Regions from separate parts of the Paenibacillus sp. RUD330 genome, predicted to be linked through region 1. Evidence: predicted binding sites of a transcription regulator. Region 1 holds the regulator's gene; the other holds the start of a gene.
The links. Region 1 encodes LexA, which represses DNA repair genes until DNA is damaged. Its sites were predicted from a motif close to CGAACATATGTTCG; they were not measured.
Positions count from the first base shown of each region.

Region 1 (5,994 bases):
CAAGCCCGATGTCACTTCTGCGTAAAAGGAATGCCGTTGCGGGCGGCGAACTGCTCCAGGCTGGCCGCCATCCGGTCCGTAGGATATCGGTTCAGCACCCGGGAGAACACCCAGTTCGCCCCTTTGACCTGCTCGATGACGACATAGCTTTTCATGACCGAGATGCCTTTGATGGCTTCTTTATTCAGTCGCTTGTCGCCGGTCATGCGGCGTGTCTGCACAAAATCGGCTCCGACCGCCAAATAGGGGCGCCTCAGGAAGAACATCAGGGCCAGGAAGACGTACATCGCCACGACGATCCAGTTCCAGTTCGTCGCTCCTTCATCTTTTGGAAGGATCAGCACATACAAGGCGACGAACAGCACCAGCATGATCGGGGAGATGTAGTTGCGGCCCTTGAACCGTTCCGTACGATCCCCGGATACCGCGGGCTTGATGGCGGTCTGTCCCCTCTTCTTTCTCGTTGCATTGATCTGCGCCGAATTGCGGCGTACTTTGCGTTCCCAGGAACGAGACAATAGGGTCACCTCTGCGTTTGATTTTGTCGGCCTGGTTAAGGCGGCTTGTCCATATACGTAAGCGGGGCGCCTCCCGTTTCGCGTGGAGACGCCGACGGCCCGCTGTCAGAGAGGCCTGCGGAACTTCTCCAGGAATCGCGCCGGATATTCCGAAGGAAGGCGGCTCGCCTCGTCCAAAGCTTCGAATTGCTCCTTCGTAAGCTCCCAGCCCGCAGCTCCCATGTTTTCTTCGTACTGCGCGTAAGTGCTCACTCCGAAGATCGGCGATGTGATGCCCTTCTGCTGGATGAGCCAGCGGAGAGCCGTTTGCGCCGGCGTCTTGCCGGCTTGCGCAGCGACCTCCATCAAGACGTCCAGGATGCGGAAATTAGAATCCGTATTCCGGTATTGCCAGGAGCTCTCGCCGGCATTCGCGGTCAGCCTGCCTTCTGTCGGCTCCTGGCGCCCGTAACGGCCGGTCAGGAAGCCTCCGCCGAGCGGCGCCCATGGAATGATGCCGACGTTCTCCTCCAGGCAGAGAGGCACCATCTCCCTGTCCATCTCGCGGTTCAGGAGGCTGTATTGCGGCTGCACGCTGATGAAGCGCGACCAGCCCCGGCTGTCGCTCATGGCGAGCGCCTTCATCATCTGCCAGGACAAATAATTGGAGCATCCTATGTATCTGATCTTGCCGGCGGAGACGAGATCGTCCAAAGCGCGCAGCGTCTCCTCCAGCGGTGTCGCGTGATCCCATACATGGACCTGATAGAGGTCGATATAATCGGTTCCGAGCCGCTTCAGGCTCGCTTCCACGTTCTGAACGATATGCTTGCGCGACAGTCCGGCTCCGTTGATATGCTCCTCCGTCTGCATGCGCACCTTGGTGGCCAGCACATATTCGTCCCGATTGCCTGCGATCGCCCGTCCGACGATCTCCTCCGACCTGCCCCCGGCATAAACGTTGGCCGTATCCAGAAAATTGCCGCCCTCGCCGCGAAAATGGTGGATCATGCGTGCCGCCTCTTCTTCGGATGTCGTATTGCCGAACATCATCGTGCCGAGGCACAGCTCCGATACGGCCAGCCCGCTTTTGCCGAGCAATCGGTATTCCATGTTATCGGCCTCCCTTTTTCTCGTCATCCACCCATTCAATGGTGTCCAGCTGCTGCTTGAAATTGCGCTTGAAGTTGGCCAGATACTGCTGTCTGAGCTGCGTCCGTTCTATGACTTCCTCAGGCGTCAGCCCGACAGATTTGTGCTTGCGGGAAAGCTCGTTGATCCTCGCGATCAAGGCATCGATATCCACTAGTCGTTCACCTCTGTTCCTTGACGTTTCCTTCTAACTTTGAACTACGGAGAAGAGCTTGTCAAGAAAGCCAAAAAACCCCGGCGATGTCCGCCGGGGCTGATATCTGCGTAGATGGAATTAGACGCTCATAAGCAGGCCGAAGCTCCGATAGAAGCCGTTCAAGATTGCTTGGGAATGATCAAGGTCTGTCCCGCCTGCAGATCGGAATCCTTCAGCCCGTTGCGCTCCTTGATCATGAAGACGCTGCGCCGGATGTCGTTGGAGAGGCCGGAATTCCCGGCGATGGACCAGAGCGTGTCTCCGCTCGTCACCGTAATGGTAAGCTCGCCTTCCGCTGCGGGGGTGATGTGAGATGAGCTCGCTCCGGAAAATCCCCAGAAGCTGGAGAAGGCCAGAAGGAACAGGAGCGCTGCCGCTGCATAAGGAAGCATTCGGCGCGGACGGCTGCTTCCGGCTGTCCTTGCCGAGACGGAGGAGGAACGGGTGATGAATCTGGAGTCGCCGGCGCCTGCTCCGGGACGGAAGCATTCCTTGAGATAAATATGTTCCTGCTTCTTCTCTTGCCTGCGGACCGTTGCCTCAGAGCCGCGCTCCGGCGTGCTGTATCCAGATAAAGTCATCATGACCGTTCACTCCCCAAACGTTTGTTCTTATTCACAGAATAACACGAACATTTGTTTTGGTCAACGCTTATTTGGAACGTATGTTCGCAGAACGCACCCGCCCTATGCGAACGGCTGTTTCTCGAACTTATGTTTGTACGAACTCGGGTTCTGTGCTATACTTTCCCTACATATTTCTTTCTACTAATTTCTAGTTTTGGAGTGATTGCGATGTCTAAAGTGTCCAACCGCCAGCAGGCCATTCTTGACTTCATCAAGAACGAAGTCCGGGACAAAGGCTATCCACCTTCAGTACGTGAGATCGGCGAGGCGGTAGGCCTGGCATCCAGCTCCACGGTGCATGGCCATCTGGACCGCCTGGAGAAGAAGGGCCTGATCCGCCGCGACCCTACCAAGCCGCGCGCCATCGAGATCCTCGACGGCGACGATGCCGCCATGCTGCCCTTCCCCGTCTCGATCAGCCGCGTTCCCGTCGTCGGCAAGGTGACGGCCGGAGTGCCGATCATGGCGACCGAGAACATCGAGGAGTACTTCCCTTTGCCGGCTGATTATGTCGGCGACCACGAGGTGTTCATGCTGAGTGTCGTCGGGGAGAGCATGATCGAGGCGGGCATACATAATGGCGATTACGTCATCGTCCGCCAGCAGCCTTCCGCCAGCAACGGCGATATCGTCGTGGCCATGACGGAAGATGACGAAGCGACCGTCAAGACATTCTACAAGGAACGCGACCATATCCGGCTTCAGCCCGAGAACGCCTCCATGGAGCCGATCCGGCTCAAGAATGTGACGATTCTCGGCAAGGTTATCGGATTGTTCCGCAATCTTCACTGAGGCTTGTCCCATTCCAGAGAATAGGAAGTCCCTTCCATTACCCCCCTATATTCCGCTTTATTCAGTCATTCGCGCACTCTGACAGAGTGCGCGTTTGTTTTTCAAAGGTTCTTATTTTTCGCTGTTATTCGCTGCTTCTCGCCACGTCAACGGAACTTCTCATGGAAAAATTCGTTCAGGTAAATATGCTTGGAGCCAGGATATTGGAAGCTCATGTAGAACCCCGAGGATTCAAGATGAATTCCGGCCAGGTACCGGCTTCGCACATAGGGCCTGATCAATCGGCGGAACCTTTCCTCCTGCCCGCTTCGAATCAGAACCGCCGCCTCCCTGGCGAAGGCGCCGCTGCCGGCCAGCTTCCGGTAGAGCGGCAGCACGGCTGCCGAAAGCCTGCGGAGCACGGCTGCCGAGAAAGCGAATTGCGCCGTTCCGGGAGGAATGGTCGTCGCATTCGTGTACGCCTGGACAGGCGGCGGATATTTGAAGTCCACGAAAAAGCCGATGCCGTTCGTACTGAACGAATGGACCGGCGCAAGCGGAACCTCCTCCCTGAACAGCTTCAACAGCGTATCGAGATCCGCTGCCCGCACAGCCGCGCTCCATTCCTCGGCGAACGGACGGCTCCGAACAAACCTGGCGTACAGCGGCAGCATGCTGGAGGCCGTCCGCGCGAGCACGATTCCCGACACCCGAGCCCGCGGCTTTGATTGTCTTGCCACGCTCTTCCCCCCTGTGGACCGGATTAGGATCGACATCCTCCGGCAAGATGCCTATGAGTATGAGCCTATGCCCCTCTAAGATTGTCTGAGAACAAGAAAAAACGGCTTGTCCGACAGGACAGCCGCTGATAAAGGCATATTGAACAAGAGCAAAGCACCAGGAAATGTCGTTTATAACGGTTTTGTCATGAATACGCTGTTCGGGTCCTCCACATACTCGGCGAACGGTCCGCATTCCATGAAGCCAAAGCTGGCATACAAATCCCGGGCTGGAATGAAAGCCGCCATGGAGCCCGTCTCCAAGCTGATCCGCCCGTAGCCCCTTCGTTTCGCTTCCGCGATGATATGCTCAAGAAGCTTTCGCGCAACCCCTTTCCTCAGATGCCTCGAAGCCGTCCTCATGGACTTGAGCTCGCCATGACTGTCGTCCAGCTCCTTGAGAGCGCCGCAGCCGAGCAGCTCATCCCCTTCCCATACGCTCCAGAACGTAATTTCCGGCTTTTTCAAACCGCTGAGATCCAAGGCATGCATGCTTTCAGGCGGAGAATTGCCGGCCATCGCCTGGAGATGTTCCCCGATCAAGGCCTGGATTTCAGGTCCGTTCAAGTCGTCCACAGTCATGCGCATCATTCGCTTTCTCCCCCAACCAATCCGTTTACCGTATTATATCGGCGTTCAGCCCAGGAAAAAAGGGAAATGCGGAAACAAAATGTTCCTCTTTTAGGCCTTGCTTTTAGAACGGTTTGGCTGATCATCAACGCCATGTATGCGTTCATTGCCATCCCGGCAGCTTCCGAACGCATCCGAGGTCTCCTTGTATCGTTGTTCCCATTCGCGCTCCGAGCGCCGGCAACCGCATCAGCCTCTGACTGCCTATAGGTTCCTGTCCAAGAGCAGGCCTACTTGTTCGGCAATGCTTTGAGATGAACCGGGTATTTCTTCTTTGAAATATGACTCCACAATTCCGACTACAGCCGCACCAAAAAACTGCAGAACCACCTCTTTGCTCAGACCGGCATTTCTCCCTGCCGCAGCATCCGCTTCGCTTTCCAGTTCCTCGATGACGAAATCATGGAAGCGGCTCCGAAAAAAAGGAGCTCCCTTGCTCGACAGCATCGCGGAAAAGAAGGAATAGTGCCGTTCAAAATAATCGAACCAAAGTGAATTTCCTTCTGCAAATGAAAGATCGGACCCGACTGCGCACAGCTTTCTCAGCTCGCCGATATGCTCTTCAATCAACTGGTCCAGCAAGTCGTATTTGTCCACATAATGATGATAGATCGTTCTGCGGCCGACGTTGGCCCGGTCAGAAAGATCTTGCATGGTGATCTCATCGAAGCTTTTCTCGGAAAGAAGCTGAATGAAAGCATTCTTGATGGCCTCTTTAGACTTTAGTATTCTTCTGTCCACGGTCGACACTTTAGCCATCACCATACTTTTCTTTGAATTTATCGCACCATTCACATCGCCTTGTGCAATAAGGCGCAAACGCCTCCAGATTGATCCTTGCAGACAGTCAGCCGCCATCTTATATTATACACATATGTGCGATATCGCACTATAATGCCGTTTATTGCTCCATTGGCTATACCAGCTTACACAATAAACTAGACCAGGAGGCAGTCGGTATGTCGAAACAAAAAGTATGGTTTATTACAGGTGCAGGACGCGGTATGGGGGTTGATATTGCAAAGGCAGCCTTGGCAGCGGGACATAAAGTCATCGCTTCCGGACGCGATACAGAAAGAGTCAAGCAAGCAATCGGAGATGACGGCAATCTGCTCGTTGTCAGATTGGATGTTACCAGCCTTGAGGAAGCCAACTCAGCCGTCCAGGCAGCCGTTGAGCGTTTTGGCACGATCGATGTCCTCGTCAATAATGCGGCCAGCTTTTATGCAGGCTTCTTTGAAGAGCTGGCCCCGACGCAAATCCAGAAGCAGCTCGACACCAACCTCATCGGACCGATGAATGTCACGAGAGCCGTTCTTCCCGTCATGCGCAAAGCTCGCTCT
Region 1 covers NZ_CP022655.2:2,555,550-2,561,543, reverse strand. The annotation lists gene CIC07_RS11665 (hypothetical protein) at 12-527, opposite strand; gene CIC07_RS11660 (aldo/keto reductase) at 624-1,610, opposite strand; gene CIC07_RS11655 (DUF896 domain-containing protein) at 1,612-1,803, opposite strand; gene CIC07_RS11650 (LysM peptidoglycan-binding domain-containing protein) at 1,965-2,429, opposite strand; gene lexA (transcriptional repressor LexA) at 2,640-3,263, shown strand; gene CIC07_RS11640 (hypothetical protein) at 3,410-3,982, opposite strand; gene CIC07_RS11635 (GNAT family N-acetyltransferase) at 4,154-4,609, opposite strand; gene CIC07_RS11630 (TetR/AcrR family transcriptional regulator) at 4,856-5,401, opposite strand; gene CIC07_RS11625 (SDR family NAD(P)-dependent oxidoreductase) at 5,611-5,994, shown strand, end outside.

Region 2 (5,994 bases), 640 kb from region 1:
ATCAATCCGTCGGACTTGATCCCGATCCGCGGCGCTTACCGGCACCGTATCCCGCTGCCGTGCATACCGGGCTATGAGGGCGTGGGATCCGTCATCGCGGTTGGCAGCAGAGTGCAGAAATCCATGCTGGGCAAGCGTGTATTGCCCCTTCGGGGAGAAGGGACCTGGCAGCAATACGTAAAGGCTTCTTCCTCCTTGTCTGTCGAGGTCCCCCATTTCATCCCGGATGATGATGCTTCCCGATCCTACATCAATCCTCTCACGGCATGGATCATTTGCAAGGAGCTTCTGGAGCGCTCCCCGGATTCCTTCTTGCTCGTCAATGCGTGCAGCTCTGCGATCGGACGGATTTTCGCCCAATTGTCGGCTGTTTTCGGATACAGGCTCATCGCCGTCGTGCGGAGCTCGGACTCTACGCAAGAACTGCTGCAATTAGGAGCGCGGCATGTGGTCGACGGTTCGGAGAGCGGAGTCTATGACACGGTGATGGACATAACGATGGGGCGGGGCGTCGCGGCCGCGATCGATTCCGTCGGCGGAGGAGAAGGCTATGATCTTGCGCGCGCTGTCCGGCGGGGCGGCCTTTTTGTGTCCATCGGGCTGCTGTCAGGGCTGCAAGTGGATTGGAAGCGAATCGCGATGGAGCTTGATGTCCGATCGAAACTGTTTCATCTGCGGCATTGGCTGCAAGGGATCTCCGTCGAGGAATGGCAACACTCCTTCCTGCAAATTTTCGCATTGCTTCGTCAAAAGCAGCTCGTCCTGGGAAATATTGAAGCGAGGTATCCTTTGGCCGAGATTGCAAAAGCGGTGCAGGCAGCCGAACGATCGGGACGGCAAGGGAAACTGCTGCTGACATGATGGAATCCATTCCGCGGATCAGCTCAACAGGCCAGGGTGTGCAATCCCGATCGAAGCGAAGTGAGCGCACACCCTGACGCAACAAAGGAGCCGTCTGCCCCGGGCAAACGGCTCCTTGCTTTGTCGCGCCTCATTCGGCTTCACTTCCCCGCTCCGCCCTTCAGCAGCTCGCCGATCTCCGTCGTGTAACGGGACAGCTGCCAGCTGATCTCCGAGCGCATGACCTCCCGCGTCATGCCGAAATGCTCCTCGTAGCCCCGGCAGTAATAGCGGTGGTACACGACCGAGTTCGACTGCTCCTCCGCGAGGATGCGGATGTTGCGCGCCTTGAGCTCCCGCCGCAGGGCGTACAGGTCCTGCATGATCCGGTCCAGCACCCGATGGCCCGCCATCCCGTACAGGCGCCGCATCAGATTGGACGAGTTCTCGAGCTCGGACAGGCTTTTCTGGACCATCTTCTCCATATGGGGCAGCAGGATGTAATCCCGGATCATGACGCGCTCCTCCGCCGTCGTCACCTTGGCCTCCCGGGCGGAATGCTGCCCGTCGTACTGCTCCACATGCTCTGTCAGCAGCATCTTGGACTTCCAGCGCTCGTTGCCGTCCAGCTTGCTCATTTGTAATGCCCCCCAATTTGTTCGGCCCGCTCGCGGGCCACGCCCGATTCCAGCAGCGAGGAAGCCCGCATGATGGCATCGGATCCGAACCGCTGCTTGATCCGGTCGATCGTCTTCTCCTTGCTGTACGCCCGGGTGCGGTCCTCGAACAGCGTCAGCTGCATGACGCTGTCATCCGTCAGTCCGGACAGGGAGATGTTCAGCCGGCCCACCGGCAGGCCGCTCCAATGCCGGACGAACAGCTCCCGCACCGCCGCGGCGACCTCATGCGTCAGCGAGGTCGGCTGGGGCAGCGTCAGCTGGCGGCTGAACCAGGACGAGCGCTCGCCGTCGGTCTCCATGGCGGCGACCGAGACGACCGAGCCCATGCAGCCATGCCGCCTCGTGCGCTGGCATACCTCCACGACGAGCTCCAGCAGCACGACCTCGATGTCCGGCAGATGGCGGTACAGCCGCCAGCGCAGCGCCTTGCCGTGGCTGACCGACTTGAGCTGATGGCGGATGCCGGTCACGACCGGGCTGGGATCGATCCCTCTCGCCGTCTGCCAGTAATAGCCCGCCTGGATGTCGCTCTGCTTGCCCATCTCCAGCCGCATCCGCCGCTTGAACTCGGAGAAGTCCAGCCGCGCGATGTCCCCGATCGTATTCAGCCCCATCCGCGTGAAATGCCGCGTCATCCGCGAGGCCACCATGAACATCTGGTGCACGGGCAGCGTCCACAGCGTCGACTCCAGCTTGCCGGGGTTCAGCTCGAAGACGCCCTCCGGGCTTTTCTTGGCGTAATTGTCCGTCGCCATCTTGGCGAGGATCTTGGTGGGGCCGATGCCGACCCTCGACCAGATGCCCGTGGACAGCTGGATATGGTTCTGGATATTGCGCGCCATCTCGTCCGGCGAGCCGTAGTAGCCTGCCGAGCCGGTCACGTCGAGGAACTGCTCGTCGATGCTGTAAGGCTCCACGAGATCGGTGTACGTCTCGAATATCTTCGTGATGAACAGGGACACTTCGATATACATGGCCATCCGCGGCCGGATGACGACCAGCTCCGGGCAGTGGGCCAGCGCCTCGCCGACCCGCGAGGCCGTCGTCACGCCGCGGGCCTTGGCCATCGGGCAGGCGGCCAGCACGATGCCGTTCATCCGGGACGGGTCGCCCACGGCAACCGGCTTGTCGTGATATTCGGGATGCGCCGCCTTCTCTACCGAAGCGTAGAACGACTGGCAGTCTGCCAGCATGATCACTCTCTCCACCGGGCACCTCCTGTTCTGCGGGAGCGGGCTCGCGGAGACTTCCCCTCTCCCTGCCGATCGAATGTATGTTCGCATCTTGCTCTAGACGTATTATATACCGAATGTATGTTCCCTATGCAAGGAGAAAAATCATCCAGCCGCCGAAGCCGCGCCGCGGCTGGGAGGACGACGTCCGGCGGCCTTGAGGCGGAGGCTGCCGGACGCTCCGGACTCGCGCTTCCGCTTGCCGGAGGCGCGGCCCTCTCCCTTGTTTGGAAGGCGGAGCAGGATGGTATTTTATGTCTGAAGCCGGATGGCCGCCGCCGATCGGGGCCGGCCTCCGGCGCAACCAGATGATCAAGGAGAGATGACGATGCTGCGGGAAGCGGTCTATCACCGGCCCAAGCTGAATTGGGCCTATGCGTATGACACGGAGACAGTGCATCTGCGCCTGCGCACGAAGCGCGGCGACATCGACCGGGTGCAGGCGGTAGCCGGCGACAAGTACGGATGGGAGCAGACCGCAACGGACATCGAGCTGCGCGTGTTCGCCAGCGACGCCATGTTCGATTACTGGGAGGCGGCGGTCATCCCCGCCTTCCGCCGCCTCCGCTACGCCTTCAGGCTCCATTCCGGCGGGCAGACGCTCTATATGACCGAAGCAGGCTTCGTCGAGGAGCTTCCCGACAATCCGCCGGCGCTGTTCGAGTTCCCCTATTTGAACGCCGCGGATGTGTTCGAGCCCCCCGCCTGGGTGAAGGACGCGGTATTCTATCAGATCTTCCCCGAACGGTTCGCGAACGGCGACCCGTCCCTCGATCCGGAAGGAACGCTGCCCTGGGGAGGGGAGCCTTCCGAGGAAAGCTTTTTCGGAGGAGACCTCCAGGGAGTGATGGACCGGCTGGACCATCTGACGGAGCTCGGCGTGAACGCGATTTATTTCACGCCCGTGTTCGAGGCCGAGACCAACCATAAGTACGACACGCAGGATTACATGCGGGTCGACCGCAGCTTCGGCACCAACGCCAAGCTGAAGGAGCTCGTGGACCTCTGCCATGCGCGAGGGATACGCGTGCTGCTGGACGCCGTCTTCAACCATTGCGGGCAATCGTTCGCGCCGTTCGCGGATGCGCTGGAGAACGGGGAACGCTCCCGTTATGCCGGGTGGTTCCACAGGCGTCCATGGCCGAGCGGCAGCGGCGGCTCCTCCCCCTACGAGACCTACGCTTTCGAGCCGCTCATGCCCAAGCTGAACACGGCTCATCCCGAGGTCAGGAAGTACCTGCTGGAGGTCGCTCGGTACTGGATCGAGGAGATCGGCATCGACGGCTGGCGCCTGGACGTGGCCAACGAGGTCGATCACCGGTTCTGGCGCGAATTCCGCCTGGCCGTCAAGGAGGCCAGACCCGATGCGTACATTCTCGGCGAAATCTGGCATGATTCCATGATGTGGCTGCAGGGCGACCAGTTCGACGCCGTCATGAACTACCCGTTTTCCAGCGCCGTGCTGGAATTCTTCGCCCAGGAGGACATCGGCGCCGGCGAATTCGCCGATGCGATCGGCCGCCAGCTGGCCGCCTACCCGCGCCAGGCGACCGAGGCGGCGTTCAATCTGCTCGGCAGCCACGACACGCCGCGCCTGCTGACGATATGCGGCGGCAGCGTCCCCAGGATGAAGCTGGCCGCCCTGTTCCTGCTCGCTTATCCCGGGGCGCCCTGCATCTACTACGGCGACGAGGTCGGCCTCGACGGCGACGGGGATCCCGGCTGCCGCAAATGCATGGAATGGGATGCCGGCCGGCAGAACGCCGACCTGCTCGCCTTTTACAAGGCCGCCATCGCCCTGCGCCGCTCCTCTCCCGCGCTGCGGAGCGCCGGACTCCGCTTCCTGCAGGCGGATCCGGGCGAAGGCGCTCTCGCCTACGAGCGCGCGGGCGGCGGACAGCGCCTGCTCATCGCGATGAACGCCCGCGGCGAGACGGCGAGCCTGCGGTTCGGCGCGGCGCCTCCGCACGGCAGCGATGCCGCTCAGCCCCTCTCCTTCCGCGGGTTCGGCGAGCCGGGCGAATCCGCGTCCTCCAGCCCTTCGCCCGGACAAGCCGTCCGCCCTGAAGCCGCCTCGCCGACGCTCCCGGCCGCTCCGTCCGGGACGGATTCCGCCGGGCGGAATCCCGCTTGGAGGACGCTCCTCTCCAGCTTCGAGGAACGCGGTTCCATCCGGACGGAAGCCGACGGCCTGCTTGCCGTCGAGCTTCCGCCCTACGGCTTTGTCGTCCTCGAGGCGGCGGAGGCCGGTTGAGGAGCGGGCTTCTCCTCCGGCTCCGGCGCGGGATCATTCTTTTTTGAAACATTTCCCTTTCATTCCCGTCCGTTATACGGACACTCATTCGAAAGCGAGGGAAACCAAATGAAAGCTGTCAAAGCCATGAAAGCCGCAGCGGCTGCGGCGCTGATCGCGGGAGCGGTCCTGCCGGGCAGCGGCGTGGCCGAAGCGAAAGCGGCGGCTCCCGCCCCTCTCCTCTTCATCGACGGGCAGGCCCAACCGTCCGCCCTCAGCTTGGGCGGGCGCATGCTGCTCCAGCTCCGCTCCCTCCAGGATCCGGACTGGCTGACCTACTCGTACGATGCCAAGACGCGCACCGTGCGGGCCGCCAGCAAGGACAACAGCAAGGTCATCGAGCTGAAGGAGGGCTCCAGGACGGCAATCGTCGACGGCAAGCCGGTTCCGCTCGACGTCTCCATCGTCATCCGGGACGGCAAAACCTATGTGCCGGTCCGGTTCGTAAGCGAGAGCATGGGGGCTTATGTCGCCTACGACAGCGCCAAGAGCCGCACCATCGTCCGGACGCCGAACGGGCAAAGGAAGTACGACGCGCTCATGGGCGGCGATCTCGCCGCGGCCCGCCAGGCTGCGATCGCCCTTAAAGCCCTCTCGCTGAAGGACCCGCTGGCTGCGGAGGGCGAGGGCTTCTCCGTCACCTACAGCTTCCCGGCAGGCGAGGCTCTGCGCTACGAGATGGTGTACAAGCAGCTGCTCTCCTCGGTTGTCATCGACGCGGATGGAATCGCTCAGACCGTCTATCAGAGGAGCGAGATCTACGGCCAGCCGCCCAAGGAAAAGGGAACCAAGCCGAAAAGCATCGCTCCCGGCTACTATTTCACGGACAATGTCATGGCCGGTTATATGTATTACGGCTCCATCGATTCCAATGGCGACGCCAAGGAGCTCGACGCCATCGAGCGCGCCAGCCATCCGGAGTACAAGAACAAGCTCATCGTCCCGATTG
Region 2 covers NZ_CP022655.2:3,195,443-3,201,436, forward strand. The annotation lists gene CIC07_RS14495 (zinc-dependent alcohol dehydrogenase family protein) at 1-861, shown strand, start outside; gene CIC07_RS14500 (YhjD family protein) at 1,002-1,478, opposite strand; gene CIC07_RS14505 (DNA polymerase IV) at 1,475-2,728, opposite strand; gene CIC07_RS14510 (glycoside hydrolase family 13 protein) at 3,081-5,006, shown strand; gene CIC07_RS14515 (copper amine oxidase N-terminal domain-containing protein) at 5,115-5,994, shown strand, end outside.
Region 2: CIC07_RS14505 (DNA polymerase IV) is a predicted target of LexA. The motif match lies at 2,787-2,800, and genes of this name have one in related genera.